Linked DNA regions of Methanothermobacter thermautotrophicus. The main gene of each other region encodes a partner of the protein of the gene in region 2 in a complex. Links are inferred from orthologs where the notes say so. Each region holds a gene or a part of one and is shown on either strand. Other genes may lie near its edges.

The links.
Region 1: rpsD (region 2) and DNK57_RS00980 share a complex: the UniProt entries of both Methanocaldococcus jannaschii proteins name them as parts of the 30S ribosomal subunit. The link is inferred for Methanothermobacter thermautotrophicus from one-to-one orthologs.

Annotation. Positions count from the first base shown.
Region 1 is NZ_QKOF01000003.1:15,082-21,394, reverse strand. Bases 3,440-6,313 are described here. They hold DNK57_RS00980 (30S ribosomal protein S8e), read right to left. Parts: upstream 5,132-6,313; coding sequence 4,748-5,131; downstream 3,440-4,747. Other genes in these bases: hypE (hydrogenase expression/formation protein HypE), read left to right, coding at 5,451-6,313; polB2 (DNA polymerase PolB subunit 2), read right to left, coding at 4,057-4,728; DNK57_RS00990 (TIGR02253 family HAD-type hydrolase), read right to left, coding at 3,440-3,885. Outside these bases: xth (exodeoxyribonuclease III), read left to right, coding at 1-648; DNK57_RS01000 (hypothetical protein), read right to left, coding at 708-1,520; DNK57_RS00995 (ATP-binding protein), read right to left, coding at 1,536-3,101; more of DNK57_RS00990, read right to left, coding at 3,205-3,439.
Region 2 is NZ_QKOF01000001.1:43,564-49,732, forward strand. The notes cover bases 844-3,573. They hold rpsD (30S ribosomal protein S4), read left to right. Parts: upstream 844-1,815; coding sequence 1,816-2,331; downstream 2,332-3,573. Other genes in these bases: DNK57_RS00305 (RNA-guided pseudouridylation complex pseudouridine synthase subunit Cbf5), read left to right, coding at 844-1,113; DNK57_RS00315 (30S ribosomal protein S13), read left to right, coding at 1,350-1,799; DNK57_RS00325 (30S ribosomal protein S11), read left to right, coding at 2,349-2,741; DNK57_RS00330 (DNA-directed RNA polymerase subunit D), read left to right, coding at 2,743-3,537; DNK57_RS00335 (50S ribosomal protein L18e), read left to right, coding at 3,540-3,573. In the rest of the region: DNK57_RS00300 (50S ribosomal protein L14e), read left to right, coding at 1-123; more of DNK57_RS00305, read left to right, coding at 154-843; more of DNK57_RS00335, read left to right, coding at 3,574-3,905; DNK57_RS00340 (50S ribosomal protein L13), read left to right, coding at 3,915-4,337; DNK57_RS00345 (30S ribosomal protein S9), read left to right, coding at 4,353-4,754; DNK57_RS00350 (DNA-directed RNA polymerase subunit N), read left to right, coding at 4,813-4,980; DNK57_RS00360 (DNA-directed RNA polymerase subunit K), read left to right, coding at 5,161-5,340; eno (phosphopyruvate hydratase), read left to right, coding at 5,392-6,169. UniProt on the Methanocaldococcus jannaschii protein: One of the primary rRNA binding proteins, it binds directly to 16S rRNA where it nucleates assembly of the body of the 30S subunit. With S5 and S12 plays an important role in translational accuracy.

The DNA.
Region 1 (6,313 bases), on a different replicon or contig from region 2:
CCTGAACAGCTCCCCAGGAAGCTCAGGCACGTTGAGGGCTACATGAGCTTCTTCACCCCTGCCGAGAGGAAGGGTTACAGCGGGGTTGCCATGTACACAAGGATACCTCCCTCTTCAGTGAGGGAGGGCTTCGGTATAAAGAGGTTCGACACAGAGGGCAGGATACAGATCGCCGACTTTGACGACTTCCTCCTCTACAACATATACTTCCCCAATGGAAAGATGTCAGATGAAAGACTGAAGTATAAACTGGAATTCTATGACGCATTCCTTGAGGACGTCAACCGGGAGAGGGACTCGGGAAGGAACGTGGTTATATGTGGCGACTTCAACACAGCCCACAGGGAGATAGACCTTGCAAGGCCAAAGGAGAACAGTAATGTATCAGGTTTCCTCCCCATTGAAAGGGCCTGGATCGATAAGTTCATTGAAAACGGTTACGTGGACACCTTCAGGATGTTCAACAGTGAACCGGGACAGTACACATGGTGGAGCTACAGGACAAGGGCCCGTGAGAGGAACGTTGGATGGAGACTCGACTACTTCTTTGTAAACCAGGAGTTCGCAGGGAATGTTAAAAGGTCCTGGATACTCTCAGATGTCATGGGCTCAGACCACTGCCCGATCGGACTGGAAATAGAAATATAATATGCATGGGAACATTCAGGTAATGGGGGAACAGCAAAAAATTACCATCCTGAAGAGTATCAGTTCCCTCTGGTCTTCCATGCTGAAACGGTACCTATAACCTCATCAAGGTACATCAGGGAGTCATTGTTAGCGACAAGGGCACGGGCCAGTTTGATTGCAGTTGAATCATCACCCCTCAGCTCCAGGTAGAGCAGCAAGTCCTCAAGGAGTTCCTCCTCAGGGTAACTCCGGGGAGGTTCCATGCCCCAGATGTTCACGAGGGCCCATTCCCTGCTGTGGTCCCTCAGGCTCTCAAGGTCAAATTCCTCCCTCCTGAAAACCTTCTCCTGTATGTACCTCAGGATATCCCTGTTCCTGGGGGCCCATATCCTGAAATCAGAGTATCTGACCCTCAGATCATCCAGGAATTCCTTTTTATGATTTCTGATCCTTATGAACTCCTCCTCGCAGGGTGTGGGATAAACAGCCCCCTCTGGCCTCTGCACTTCAACTTCTGAATTTCCAAGCATCTCCTTCCCTGCCTCGATGTGGAGGATCTCATCGTCGCTTAGCTCGCGCCTTTCCATTAGCTCCTTCTGGGATTCAAGTTCACTCCTCCACTCCTCATACTTCAGAGCCTCAAGTTCACGTATCCTGATTTTGAAGAGTTCACCTATGACCTCACGGGCCATGAAGCGCTGCCATGGTCTTCCTGTTCTCAGAAGGTTGATGTGGTGGGTCACCTCCATCACGCCTGAGGGGAGTGGTCTGAGGCGTGCAGCCAGCCTTCCCACCTCCCCTGGAAGCAGATTGGGGATGAATTCAAGGAAGGACCATGCACCCAGGGATACCAGTACCGTAACCGCCACGTTCACAAGCAGTGCATCCATCAAAAACACAACCGGTCAACCGTCACCGTATTCAAGTATAGCCTTCTTAATTTCCCTCTTGGTCTCAGAGATGACATCTACCCGCCTTGTGGCCACTCCCTGACTCTGAAGGTGTTCAAGGAGCTGTGAAGGACTTATCGAGTCCTCAAAATCTGCAAGGACGGCCCCGTCCTCCCTTGCAACTGTAAGAGCTCCGTAGAGTCGTAAGACCCTCTCGGCGCTATCAGGGTCGCCTGTAATGATACGAAATGTCCTTATGCTGTGATGCACCTGGCTTATATCAATATCCATCCTCTGGAGGGCTATCAGAACGTGCTTATCAAGGGCCCTCTCAATCACCTCAAGGTCCACCTTCTCCTTTCCCATGTTGATTCTGACTGCCTGTGCTATCTGGGCAAGGTCCCTTGCATGGGCATAGCTGGGCTGTAGACCCTCCCCTCCATCGGCAACAGGGGTGTAGACCATCTTAATCCTTTCAACAACCTCATCATCGTATTCCTCCCCTATTTCATCAAGATTGCGCCTGAAAACCTCTGCAACGTTTTCAACTGGAGGGTGTCTGAGGAATATGTGGAGGGGGGCCCTTCTGAGGTGGGCCTCGTCCATTATGCTGACATCCAGGTTTGTTGAGAAGGCAGGTATGAAGTGGGTGTGGAATATAACCGGGACGCCCCTTATATAGATCACATCCTTCCTGTTCTCCAGGGGGACTATGAGGCGGTTGAGGATCACCTCATGGTCATCCCGCTGCCTTCCAAGGTCATCGATGAGAAGGACTCCCCCATTGGCCTTTATGATGGGTGAAGTCTCATATACCCCCTTGCTCATGTTGTAGGTTGTCTCCAGTTCATTTAAACTTAATTCAGAGCCAGTGAAAACGAAGGGTGCGTGTATCTTTATCCATCTGGGGTCCTCGGGTTCTTCAGGGCATGGCCTGTGGAAGTCAGGGGCATAGATCTGTATAACCCTCCCGCTGAACTCTATGAAGCGGGGGATCACTATGGGGGGCAGGAGGTCTGAGGCCTTGCTTATTATGAATGTCTTCCCTGTACCCGGAGCCCCATAGACAAAGAGTCCCTTACCCACTGTGCAGGAATCCACAAGGCACTCCTTTGCATAGGATAGTCCCACCACATCCCTGAAGGTTCCTTCAATGACCTCATCAGGTATTCTTATGGGGAAACGGTTACTGAGCTGTTTATCCATTAGCTCAAAGTATCTCTCATATGGTACAGGGGCTATCCCCATGTAGGGGTTTTCCTCCATTACAAGGCGGGCCTTCTCAACACCCCTCTTTGTGAGGGTGTATTCGACACTGGAGAAGAGAAAACTGCCCCCAACCTGGGCGCAGAATCCGTCCTTCTCCATCTGACCCAGGATCTCTTCAAGTATATCAAGGTGTATGCCAGTTATATCCGTAATTCTCTGGGTTTTAACGGTCCCGTAGGTTAACATTATCTTAAGTATAAGGTCCCTTACAAAGAAATAGGATAAACCCAGCTCTTCAAGGGTTTTTGGCTGTTTCAGTTCCTCAAAGATTTCAACCATGTTCTCATCGTGGTAGTATCCTTCGCAGTTCATGATTCATCCCCCTTATCAATGTCCATCATGTTCATCCCCCGCGGATGAGAGATTTCATGGGAACGGGGAGAGCCCACTGAAATCCCCCATATATGAAAAGAAACTAAAGGATCTCCTTAAGCTGACTGATATCATCTATGACCGTAACATCAAGGCCCTTCTTCTCAACGTAGTCCCTTTCTGCGTCCGTTAACTCTGAGTTGACCAGTATGGCTGCCATACCCGCATTTGCGGCTCCCAGTATGTCCTCATTGAACTTGTTACCAACCATCACTGACCTCTCGGGTTTGCATCCCATCCTCCTGAGGGCTTCCTCAAAGATCCTTATGTTGGGTTTTTCGAAGCCCACTTCGTCTGAAGTGACGACCTCATCGAAGAAGTGGTGGATGCCGAGTCTTATGAGCTTCTCCCACTGCTTTATCGTTATACCGTTTGAGATAACACCTAACCTGTACCCCTTACTTTTGAGGTCGATTAGGGTGGATGTGGTGTTGGGGAAGGGTCTCAGTAGGGCGAACTTGACGTTGTGGTATGTTATCATTCCAAGGGCAATGAGCAATGGTTTCTCCTCACCGAAGACCGTCTTTGTCAGGACATTGAAATGCCTGTCATAGTTTGATCCCTTCTCAGAGATTATCTCCCTGAGAAGCTTGTAGGCCTCCTCCTGTGTTAGTGGTAGACCCGCATCTATCATGACGTTAAGGGCAGCCTTTCTTGCAAGTTTAGCAAATCCTGAGGTGTCATACAGTGTATCATCGATATCAAAGAAAACCGCCTTCAGCATCGTCCCACCTACTTCTCTGTGATAAAACTCTATAACTAATCAATTATAACATTGTTGGTTTAATGCTGGGTGCGTGAATCAGTAAAAAGGGGGGTGGTCTTTTTAAATGAAAAAGAGAAATGAAAAATAGTATAAAAAACTCCAGCAGATCAGATAAATTATTTCAGAGGATTAGAAGAATGCGTCCAGGCTGCTCTGCCTTTCACCAGAGGATAACGAGTTAATATCCTCTGTGGAGTAACCCAGGGATGACATTATGCGTGATACCGCAGCCATCACCTGGTTTTCAATGTAATAGTCGGGGTCGTATTCCATGTCCCCTGCGTCCTCAACCGGGAAGGCCCTCTGACTTATGGGGCCCCTTCCCTTCACGATGATGTACCTCACTATGGAGCCCCTCTCAACACGCCTTCCCTTCTCCAGGGATCTCTTTGCAGCGATGACATGGGGACCTATCTGTTTGTACTCAGAGAGGTCCCTTGTGATCTGGGTGTGTATCACCAGGTCATCGAGTTCCACTTCACCCCGTCTTATACGCCCCACGACTTCCCTTATTATCTCCCTGGCCTTCTCAGGGGATCCATCACTGAGGATGGCCATCAGGACCTTTCGCTGGGTTTTTTTAGCTATGGGTGCCCAGTCACGCCTTACAAGTTCAAGACCCTTTGCAACTATTGTGTCATCCTCTATGAGGGCGTACCTCTTTTTTGTTACGAAGAAGCCCCTGCGGTAGAAGCCCTCAAATTCCAGTTCCATGCCCTCAGGGAGGTTAGTGTTTATGTGTTTCAGGAACCTTTTCACCTGGGAGAGTATCTCATCCTCCGCCTTAGACAATGGGGACACCGCGGGGGTTTAATCTTTCTTATTCCCTGATCAGGACTCCGTTTATGACACCGTCCTGACCTGGCCTTGATGTGACCCTGACGTTTCCAAGGTTTGTCTCAACAACAGCACCCCTGGTTATGATATTCCTCCTTACGAAGTGGGGGTTTGCTGTGTTCTCAACGACGTTCCTTATCTCTGCAATTTCAACCTTACCGGTTTCAGGGTCAACCACGTTTATCCTTGTATCTGAAGCGAGCCTGACCTTGGTGTTGCCTCCGCGTGTCCTTATCATCCTTACACGCCTGTCACCGATCTTTGTCTCAGCAGGCTCCCTTCCAAGTTCATACTTCCTTTTACCACGGTTCATCTTGGCTCTTCCGCCACTGGGTTTTTTCATTGATTTACCTTGCCAGATTGCCATTATTTCACCTCAATCATTCATACAAGAATCAGTAAAACTGAGTTTAAGAAACTTAGTGACTCAGTACAGATAAATTTATCTATAGTATGGGGAGCACCATTTAAAAAGATTGTGCTTGAGGTGATCATGATGGAAGATAAGCATGCCCTCATGCCTTAAGGGATCATGACCTTATCCATCCCATCCAATTTTAACCATATTGCAGCCACAGCCAGTAATTTTTCCATCCGCCACAAATAATGTACTTAACAGAGGTCCGTGAAAGGTTTTATACCATCAGCAAGATACCCTATAGCAAGAGATTATGCAAGGTGAATCTATGAAAATCGGCATGTCCCATGGTGCAGGCGGAGAAGTGATGCAGGATCTTATCTCAGATATAATACTCTCAAACATCCAGAACACAAGGGTTAACGGTGGAGTTGGCCTCGAGGACCTCGACGACGGTGCGAGCATACCCCTGGGGGATTATGAGATCGTTATAAGTACAGATGGTCATACCATTGACCCCCTGTTCTTTCCGGGAGGGGACATAGGCAGGATAGCCGTTGCAGGTACAGTCAACGATATATCGGTCATGGGGGCAAGGCCCCTTGCAATTGCAAATGCCATGATAATAAGTGAGGGATTCCCCGGGGAGGATCTTGAGAGGATCATAAAGTCCATGGACTCCGTTTCAAGGGAGACCGGGGTTTCCATTGTCACAGGTGACACCAAGGTCATGGAACAGGGCAAACTTGACAGGATGGTCATAACAACCACAGGTATAGGTGTCGCCGGGCGTGGTGAAACAGTCAGGGACTCAGGACTGAGCCCCGGTGATAAGATCATATTGAGTGGCAGTGTTGGGGACCATGGGATGGCTCTCATGGCGTTCCGTGAGGGCTTCGGATTCGAAACAGACCTCGAATCAGACGTGGCTCCTGTCTGGGGCATCGTGGAGGCCGCCCTGAATGTTGGGGGTGTTAAGGCAATGAAGGACCCCACAAGGGGTGGTATAGCCAATGCCCTCAATGAGATGGCAGATAAATCGGGTGTTGGGATGGTCCTGGATGAGGACAGCATACCCGTGCGGGAGGAGGTTAAGGCCGTCTCTGAGATGCTTGGAATAGACCCCTACGAGGTTGCAAATGAGGGCAAGGTTATCATCGGCGTGGATCCTGAATACGCTGAGGAAGTCCT
Region 2 (6,169 bases):
GTGGGTGTTAACGTTAAAAACAGAAGGTGCAACGTTAACCACCTGGAACCCACAGAGAATAAGATAGAAATCAAGTCGGATGATCTTGAGGAGATAAAGAAGGAACTCGAATCCCTTGAATAAATCCACCTCTTTTTTTTGCAGGTATCCCTCATGGCAAACTTCATTGAACTAAAGGAGACCACCACAAACCCTGAATACGGGTGCCCACCGGATGAGCGGGACATGGAGACCCACATATCCATGGGTGTTGTGAACCTTGATAAACCATCGGGTCCCACATCCCATCAGGTTGATTCATGGGTCAGGGACATGCTCCACGTGGAGAAGGTGGGACACGGCGGCACACTCGACCCGAAGGTCACGGGTGTGCTCCCCCTGGGAATAGACAGGGCCACAAGGGTCATGCAGCTCCTCCTGGAGGCTCCTAAGGAGTACGTTTGCCTCATGAGGGTCCACAGGGAGGTGGATGAGGAAAGGATAAGGGAGGTCATCGGGGAATTTCAGGGAAAGATATTCCAGATACCCCCACTGAAATCAGCGGTTAAAAGGGATCTCCGTGTCAGAACCATCTACCGTGTGGATATACTGGAGGTGGATGGTCAGGATGTCCTTTTCAGGATAGCCTGTGAGGCAGGGACCTATGTGAGGAAGTACTGCCACGATGTTGGCGAGGCCCTTGGTGTGGGCGCCCACATGGCTGAACTCAGACGCACAGTCGTGGGACCCTTCACAGAGGGGGGCCTTGTGACACTCCATGACCTCAAGGACGCCTACCAGTTCTGGGTTGAGGATGGAGATGAAACATTCCTGAGGGAGTGCATCCTGCCCATGGAGTTTGCCGTGGGTCACCTACCCCGCGTGGTTATCATGGACTCGGCGGTTGACGCCATATGCCATGGCGCTGATCTTGCACGTGGCGGCATAGCCGGCCTTGATGACAGCATAGCAAGGGGGGACACAGTCGCCATCATGACCCTCAAGGGTGAACTGGTGGGTGTTGGCGAGGCATCCATGTCTGCACTGGATATTGCAGCTGCAGATGGAGGTCTTGTTATTGAAACCCGCAAGGTCTTCATGGAACCGGGGACCTACCCGAGGATGTGGCGCTAGAAACTGACGGCAGCAATACTTAAATAGATGTCATAATATACAGTTATATGATACATCGTGTGCCGGGATAGCCTAGCCAGGTAAGGCGCAAGACTGGAAATCTTGTGGAGCTTTGCTCCTCCTGGGTTCAAATCCCAGTCCCGGCGTCGGTTAATGCAACCCTGTTGCACCTACGACTCTTATGAAGAATTCGCAAACCCCCGTCCCGCGAATTCACTCTTACTGGAGGTTAATGAATGGAAGAAGAATTCAAACATATGGTTCGTATTGCCAGAAAGGACATTGATGGTAATAAGACCATGGAAAATGCCCTTACAAGTATAAAGGGCGTTGGCAAGGCTCTTTCAAGGGCAATAATCATGTCAGCAGGATACGATCTCAATCAGAGAATAGGCTACCTCTCCGATGAAGAAATAGAGAGGCTTGAAGAGGCAATAAAGAACCCCGCAAAGTACAACATCCCATCATGGATGATTAACAGGCGTAACGATTACGAGACAGGCGAGGACAAGCACCTCATAGAATCTGACCTTGACATGTGCCTCAGAGAGGATCTCAACAGGATGAGGAAAACAAGGAGCTACAAGGGAAGAAGACACGAACTTGGACTACCTGTCAGGGGACAGAGGACAAAGTCAACATTCAGGAAAGGCTCCTCAGTTGGTGTGAGAAGGAAGAAGAGATAGTTAAGGAGATGTTAAAATGGGACACCCACGTAAGGCAAGGAAAAAGTATGATACTCCACCTCACCCATGGAACGCTGAAAGGATAAAGGAAGAAAACAGGCTCGTGGCAAAGTACGGCCTCAAGAACAAGAAGGAAGTCTGGAAAGCAGAGACAATGGTGAGGAGATACAGGAGGGACGCAAGGTACCTCCTCGGTATGGCCAGTGAACACACCAAAAAGGAGAGGGAACAGCTCCTGGGTCACCTGGTCAGAACAGGAATACTCAACGAGGGCGCCAAACTTGAGGACGTCCTTGACCTGACAGTGGAGGACGTTCTCAGGAGGAGACTCCAGACACTGGTCCACAAGAGGGGACTTGCAAGGACCGTGAAGGAGGCCAGACAGATGGTCATCCACGGCCACATAGCCCTTGACGGAAGGAAAATCGACGCCCCTGGATACATAGTTAAAAGGGGAGAAGAGGATAAGATAGGGTTCTACCCATCATCCCCAATGAAAAAACAGATCGAAGCAGCCCAGGACGCTGAATAATTTCAGGGAGAGATAACATGGCTGAGAAGGAAAAATGGGGAATTGCAAACATTTACTCATCATTCAACAACACGATAATCACCATAACAGACATAACCGGTGCAGAGACCATAACACAGTGGTCCGGTGGTAAGGTCGTGAGGGCGGACCGTCAGGAGTCCTCACCCTTCGCTGCAATGGAGGCTGCAACGAGGGCAGCTGACGATGCAAAGGAGAAGGGCATCACTGGACTCCACATAAAGGTCAGGGCTCCTGGTGGAAACGGTCCAAGGACACCTGGACCTGGTGCACAGGCAGCCATAAGGGCGCTGGCAAGGGCTGGAATGAGGATAGGTAAAATTGAGGATGTAACTCCCATACCTCACGATGGAACAGGCAGGCCTGGAGGTAAGAGGGGAAGAAGGGTCTAAAATGGATATTGCTCTTAAGGAAAAAACTGATACCGAAATGGTCTTTGTGGTCAGCGGCGTCACAGTTCCATTCATAAATGCCATAAGGAGGATCTGCATGATGGAGGTCCCCAAACTGGCGATTGAATACGTTAACATGTACCGGAACGACGCCAAGATGTTCGATGAGGTACTGGCCCACAGACTGGGACTTGTACCCCTTGCAGCTGACCCTGAATTTGCTGAATCCCTTAAAATGCCTGAGGAGTGCGATTGTGAGGAGTACTGCTCAGAGTGCAGTGTATCCCTCACCCTCAGGAAGGAGGGCCCGGGTGTTGTTTACTCAGGTGACCTTGTCTCAGAGACACCCGCAGTTAAACCGGTTTACCCTGACATCCCCCTTGTGAAGCTTGAAGATGATGACGAGCTTGAACTGGAGGCTGTCGCACAGCTGGGTGTGGGAATGGAACATGCGAAATGGGAGCCCACAACAGCATGCGCATACAAGTACTACCCGAAGATAGAGTTCACTGAAGACTGTGACGAGTGCCTTGAATGCATCGAGGCATGTCCGAGGGATGTTCTTGGAGAGGAGTCAGGTAAGCCAATGGTTATTGACGTTGAGAACTGCTCGATGTGTAAGAGCTGTGTCAGGGCATGTGATAAGAGGGCCATAGATGTGGGATACGAGGAAGGCAAGTTCATATTCAGGATAGAGACCGACGGATCAGTTGACCCAAGGGATGTCCTCCTCAAGGCATGTGACATCCTCAGGGACAAGGCAGAGCGGGTAATAACATTTTGTGAAGGAGGCTAACCATGGTAAGGAAGATTACCAAGACGAATCCCAATCTTATAAAACTCATACGTAATCTCAGGAAAAAATCATCCCAGGAGGGCGCAGCAATCTGGAAGGATGTTGCAAGGAGACTCGAGAGGCCCACAAGGAACAGGGCCGCAGTCAATATTTCAAAGATAAACAGGCACTCAGATGAGGATGAAACGGTTCTAGTGCCTGGAAAGGTCCTTGGAAGCGGGAACCTTGACCACAGGGTCCAGGTTGTTGCCCTGTCATTCTCACAGACAGCAAGGGATAAGATCGAGAGGGCCGGCGGAGAGTGCCTGACACTCGGAAAAATTGTTGAAGAGACCCCGGCCATTAAGAACATAAAGATAATAGAATAGGTGTTGCTCATGATCATCAATGGAGAAGGACATATCCTTGGAAGACTGGCAAGTGTCGTCAGCAAGAAGCTCCTTGAGGGGGAGGAAGTGATTGTCTTAAATGCCGAGAAAATCGTAATCACAGGTTCAAAGGAATGGGCATACAGCAAGTACAAGCAGAGGATCGACAGGGCCAGCATATCCAACCCCCGGAGGATGGGTCCCAAGTACCCCAGAAGGCCCGATGACATATTCAGAAGGACAGTCAGGGGCATGTTACCCTACAAGAAATCGAAGGGAAGAGAAGCCTTCAAGGGCCTGAAGGCCTATGTGGGTATTCCCCGCGAATTCAAGGACGAGGAAATGATTGAAATACCCGATGCAAAGGCAGGAAACATAAAGAAGGGCATGGAACTTGGAGAGATCTCAGAACTTCTGGGTGCTAAATTCTAGATAGGGAGTGTAATCATGAAGAAGGTTATTCACACAAGCGGCAAAAGGAAAACCGCCATTGCAAGGGGGACCATCAGGGAAGGTAAGGGTAGAGTGAGGATCAACAGGGTCCCTGTTGAACTCTACACACCTGAACTTGCAAGGCTCAAGATCATGGAACCACTGAAGCTTGCCGGCGACATTGTAAATGATGTTGACATAAACGTCAGGGTCGTTGGTGGAGGCATCGTTGGACAGGCAGAGGCTGCAAGGATGGTCATCGCCAGGGGACTCGTGGACTGGACCAGCGACATGGACCTCAAGGAGAAGTTTGTACAGTACGACAGAACAATGCTGGTGGGAGACCCCAGACGTTCAGAGCCCAAGAAGTACGGTGGCCGCGGCGCCCGTGCAAGGAGACAGAAGAGTTACAGGTAGATCAATCGATAACTTTATATATTTTTATTTTATAAACTAAAGAGTAGAATGATTCAGTATGATTCCAGTAAGATGTTTAAGCTGCGGAAAACCGGTATCAGCCTATTTCAATGAGTATCAGAAGAGAGTGGCTGATGGAGAGGACCCCAAGGACGTGCTTGATGACCTGGGCCTCAAGAGGTACTGCTGCAGACGGATGTTAATTTCACATGTTGAGACATGGTAGGGGACCGTAGGGTAGCTTGGTCCATCCTCCCAGCCATTGAAGAAGTTTCCGGACTTTTCAACTGGAACGGGGATGGTCAGCACCGGAACGCTGGAGACCCGAGTTCAAATCTCGGCGGTCCCATCAAACCAAAAAAATCCAAGAACCTCTATTTTAAGTTTTTCTTGGAGGCATATGCATATGGCGTCAAAAAAACTCACACGTTTTGAAAGGGCTAGGCTGATAGGTGCCAGAGCACTCCAGATATCGATGGGCGCAAGGCCACTCGTTGAGATCAGGGAGTCACTGGACCCTGTTGACATAGCCAGAAAGGAACTTGAAAAGAAGGTTATGCCACTGGATGTTAGAAGAGACAAATAAACTCTAATAAACCACTATTTTTCAGTCTGGAGTTTATTGTGAGGTGTTTTAATGGAAAGTATTATTGAAGATGTTAGAGTGAGAAAAATTCTTGACAGCAGGGGAAACCCCACGGTTGAGGTTGATGTTATAACCTGGAACGGCTTTGGAAGGGCTGCAGCCCCCAGCGGTGCAAGTACAGGTTCCAGGGAAGTCGCGGCCTTCCCATCAGGGGGGGTTGATGAGATAATAACAGAGGTTGAGGATATAATCTCATCAGAACTCATAGGAATGGATGCAGTGGACCTCCAGGACATAGACCTTGTCCTGAAGGAGATTGATGGGACCGAAAACCTCTCATCCCTGGGAGGTAACACTGTGGTGGCTGTTTCAATGGCAACTGCAAAGGCAGCCGCATCATCCTACAACATGCCCCTCTACAGGTTCCTCGGAGGGAACCTTGCAACATCCATACCCTACCCCCTGGGTAACATGATAAACGGTGGGGCCCACGCAGGAAAAAACGCCCCCGACATACAGGAGTTCCTTGTTGTACCTGTGGGTGCTGAGGACATAACAGAGGCTGTTTTCACAAATGCAGCAGTACATAAAAGGATAAGGGAGCTCATACAGAAGAAGGACCCATCCTTTGCAGGCGGTAAGGGCGATGAGGGCGGATGGGTGCCCAGCCTGTCAAACATTGACGCACTGGAGATACAGACCACGGCCTGTGAGGAGGTCACAGATGAACTCGGTGTTGAGGTGAGACCCTCACTGGACTTTGCAGCCAGCGAATTCTGGGACCCTGAAATCGAGAAGTACGTCTACATGCAGGAGAACATCCAGAGGG